Regions from separate parts of the Enterobacter sp. N5-15 genome, predicted to be linked through region 2. Evidence: predicted binding sites of a transcription regulator. Region 2 holds the regulator's gene; the other holds the start of a gene.
What was found. The regulator CRP, encoded in region 2, controls carbon source genes, mostly activating them, when cyclic AMP is high. The targets are predictions, from matches to a motif close to ATGTGANNNNNNTCACAT.

Region 1 (2,203 bases), 1.1 Mb from region 2:
TTTCTGCCCCATCGTGCGGGCTTTATTGGCATCCACCAGGATGCGCGCCAGCTTTTTACTGACCCCAATCGGCAGCACCGAAGAGGAGTCCGCCCCACCCGCAATCCCGGCGCGAATTGTGCCCGCCATCAGGCTTTCGGCGACGTTAGCCACGGCCTGGAAACTGGTCGCACAGGCGCGGCTGACGCTGTAGGCATCGGTATGCACGTTCATCCCGGTACCGAGGACGATTTCACGCGCAATGTTGGGGGCTTCTGGCATCTGCACAACCTGACCGAACACCAGCTGTTCAATGACCTCAGGCGGAATTTCGCTGCGAGCCAGCATCTCCCCCACTACCATTTTCCCCAGGTCGACGGCCGGTATGCCATGAAACGCCGTTGCCTGACGCGCAAATGGCGTGCGCAATCCACTGACGATGGCAATGCGATCGCCCTGACGGGTAATAAGCGGTAATGCCTGACTCATAACACTCCCCTGTAAAAAATTTTCTCAAACATAAAGTGGTCTGACCTGATAATAGTCTTAACCATTTTTTTACATTCAGCCAATCGGGGAAACGAAAAAGTGCGAGCTAAGGCACAGAGAAGAAAAAGAAAATGCCCCAAGGAAAAAGCAAAACGGTAACCCGTAGGTTACCGTTTTTAGTGTTTGCACCCTCTCCAGTGGGAGAGGGTCGGGGTGAGGGCATCAGGCCGCAGAGATTAACGCAGACCGAGCTGGAAAATCAGCGTTTCAGCTTCACAGGCGAAGACAAAGTCGATGTCCAGCTTCACGCCGCCTTCCACTTCGGTAAAGGTAGACTTGATTTCACACGGATCGGATTCAACATCACGCGCACGCTTGCTCAGTGCGGTCAGGGTCTCTTCCGCTTCGGCGCGGTTGGTGAATACGCGGCTGTAAGAGGCGGTGCAATCGGTGTTGTCCATGATGGTCCCAACATCCATACAGCAGCAAACCGGGGTTTCATCAGCACTGCATTTACTCATAGCTCAATTTCCTCTGTATTCGCGCAGCGCGCGAGATAAACACGATGCTGCTATTTTACGCCCCGGCGCGGGCTCTCTCCAGCCGTTAATGGCGCAAAATCGGATAAGTGACCAATATCACACTAAAAAATGATCTAAAACAAAAACCACCCTTTTGGGTGAGTCGCGATGGTCACAATTTTGCCAACCAGATCTCGTTTCACGAAACATGTTTGAAAATATTAATAAACAAACTTGCAACATTCAGGCTGGTCAGACCTATACTCTGGCCACTGGTCTGATTTGTCTGTCATACCTCAGACCCTACACTTCGCGCTCCTGTTACGGTATGTAACAATTATTGAATAAAAATAACTCAATGAGGTTATGGTCATGAGCCAGAAAACCCTGTTCAACAAGACTGCGCTGGCAGTCGCAGTGGCACTCGTCTCCACTTCCGCCTGGTCAGCGGGCTTTCAGTTAAACGAATTTTCTTCCTCTGGCCTTGGCCGTGCGTATTCCGGGGAAGGCGCTATTGCTGATGATGCAGGTAACGCGAGTCGTAACCCTGCATTGATCATGATGTTTGATCGTCCGACTTTCTCTGCCGGTGCGGTGTATATCGATCCTGATGTCAATATTTCCGGCAAGTCACCTTCAGGTGCGAGCCTTAAAGCGGACAATATTGCCCCAACAGCATGGATCCCGAACCTGCACTTCGTTGCGCCTATCAACGAACAGTTTGGCTGGGGGGCATCCGTAACGTCTAACTACGGTCTTGCTACCGAGTTCAATAACAACTATCCGGCAGGTGAATACGGCGGTAAAACAGACCTTACTACGCTGAACCTTAACCTGAGCGGTGCGTATCGCCTGAACGATAGCTGGAGTTTTGGTCTGGGCTTTGATGCCGTCTATGCTGATGCCAAAATCGAACGTTATGCCGGGGAACAGACTGCTCGCCTGCCAAAAAACAGCAATAAAATTGCCAGTCTTGAAGGTGATGAGTGGGGCTATGGCTGGAACGCCGGTATCCTGTACGAGCTGGACAAAAACAACCGCTGGGGCCTGACCTATCGTTCCGAAGTGAAAATTGACTTCGACGGCGATTACAAGAGCGGCATCCTGACGCCTGTGAACAATCTGGTTCCAGGTGCGGGCACCACCATCCCTTGGGGAACGTCCAACCAGACCGTTCCAGGTTCACTGTCACTGCATTTGCCAGAAATGTGGGA
Region 2 (2,203 bases):
TGTACTCGTGGTTCTTGTTGGCGGCGAGCATATGCAGCTGCTGATAGCACTGGCTAATCAGATCCACCACCTTCTGCTGGCGCGTCAGCAGCGGCGGTAAGGACTTTTCCGGATCGGTATGCTGGGTGAGCAGGGTGTATTTGGCTTCGCAGTAATCCGCAAGCTGCACATAGAGCAGGCTCAGGGATTCACGCAGCGGCTGTTCGCGCCACAGCCAGAACCAGAACCAGTTAAACAGCCCGTACCACAATGTCCCCAGGGCGTAGATCAGCAGCGGCTCCCACACCGGCATATTCCCGGCGAGGCTCAGCGTGAAAATGGCCGCAATCAGCGAGGCGGGAAGCAGGCGGGCGTGCAGCGAACTGATTTCCGCCGTGACGCCGAGGGTCATCGCCAGCACGGTCAGGATCAGCGGCAGCGGGATATCACGAGCCAGTAACAGCTGTACGGCGAGGCTACAGCCCGCAAACAGGCAGCCGCCGATAATCAGGCGTTTGAAAAAGCGCTTATGCGGCGTGTCCAGACCGGCAATGTTGCAGCAGGCGGGCACGAGGGAAAACAGCAGGCCTTGCTGAAGATGTCCGAGGATCAGACCTATGGCCACAGGAAGACACAACACCAGCGTTTGTCGCAGTGCGTAGTTAACTTCCGGGTGATAGATCAGCCTGCGCCACATGGGGAGTAGAGACAAAAACGGCGTGACACCTTGCGATGGCACGCCGTTTAAGCGGAATTAACGCGTTCCGTAGACCACGATGGTTTTACCGTGGGCGGAGATCAGGTTTTGATCTTCCAGCATTTTCAGGATACGGCCCACTGTTTCACGGGAGCAACCGACGATCTGACCAATTTCCTGACGGGTAATTTTAATTTGCATGCCGTCCGGGTGGGTCATAGCGTCTGGCTGTTTCGCCAGGTTCAGCAGGGTTTGTGCGATACGGCCGGTAACGTCCAGGAAGGCGAGGTTACCCACTTTTTCTGACGTGACCTGCAGACGGCGCGCCATCTGGGAAGAAAGACGCATCAGGATGTCAGGGTTAACCTGAATCAGCTGACGGAACTTCTTGTAAGAAATTTCAGCCACTTCACATGCTGTCTTTGCACGAACCCAGGCGCTACGTTCCTGGCCCTCTTCAAACAGGCCCAGTTCACCGATGAAATCGCCCTGGTTCAGATAAGAAAGGATCATCTCTTTCCCTTCTTCATCTTTGATCAGCACTGCCACCGAGCCTTTAACGATGTAATACAACGTTTCCGCTTTTTCACCCTGGTGAATCAGCGTGCTCTTTGATGGGTACTTATGAATGTGGCAATGAGACAAGAACCATTCGAGAGTCGGGTCTGTTTGCGGTTTGCCAAGCACCATGCGCTGTTATCCTCTGTTATAAGCTGTCACCAGAGTCATCAGATGCATCCGGACTCTGGGGTTGCAATCGAATTCTTACCCATACCCTGGGAAGTCGGCTACCGTAACGTTTCGCAGCCAGTAAAGTTTGATGTCCTCTGCATACATGTGTAACGTCAATGTATTACTGTAGCATCCAGAGTGTTTTAGCATAGCTTTCGCCGCGTGTCTCCTGGTGTCTCGCTTCAGCATGATGCAGGTCGCCTTCCATTGCGAGAAATGTAACGCACGCGTAATCTGTCACCAAAAATGCAACGTTGGAGTTTAAGAATATGCAAGCGCGCGTGAAATGGGTTGAAGGTTTAACGTTCCTGGGCGAGTCCGCGTCAGGACACCAGATTTTGATGGACGGTAACTCCGGCGATAAAGCGCCAAGCCCAATGGAAATGGTGCTGATGGCGGCAGGTGGATGCAGCGCAATTGACGTGGTGTCGATTCTGCAAAAAGGTCGTCATGACGTCACGGATTGTGAAGTCAAACTCACGTCAGAACGTCGCGAAGAGGCGCCACGCCTGTTCACCCATATTAACCTGCACTTTGTGGTCACCGGTAAAGAGCTGAAAGACGCGGCGGTCTCGCGTGCGGTGGACCTGTCTGCGGAGAAGTACTGCTCTGTGGCGTTAATGCTGGAGAAAGCGGTAAAAATCACGCATTCGTATGAAGTGATCGAGGCCTAATTATTTGGGCATCGTGCGTGTTGATGCCCTCACCCTAACCCTCTCCCACAGGGAGAGGGAACATGTTCACGCGATCTGCTTCCCTTCCATCAGTCGCTCCACCAGCGGCGTCATGATGAGC

Region 1: a site for CRP is predicted at 1,095-1,112, ahead of AC2TE5_RS15885 (YfcZ/YiiS family protein). Genes of this name have one in related genera too.

The regions. Positions count from the first base shown of each region.
Region 1 covers NZ_CM170150.1:3,356,772-3,358,974, forward strand. The annotation lists gene fadI (acetyl-CoA C-acyltransferase FadI) at 1-468, opposite strand, end outside; gene AC2TE5_RS15885 (YfcZ/YiiS family protein) at 705-989, opposite strand; gene fadL (long-chain fatty acid transporter FadL) at 1,362-2,203, shown strand, end outside.
Region 2 covers NZ_CM170150.1:4,446,150-4,448,352, reverse strand. The annotation lists gene AC2TE5_RS21135 (YccS/YhfK family putative transporter) at 1-676, opposite strand, end outside; gene crp (cAMP-activated global transcriptional regulator CRP) at 734-1,366, opposite strand; gene AC2TE5_RS21125 (OsmC family protein) at 1,678-2,082, shown strand; gene AC2TE5_RS21120 (phosphoribulokinase) at 2,149-2,203, opposite strand, start outside.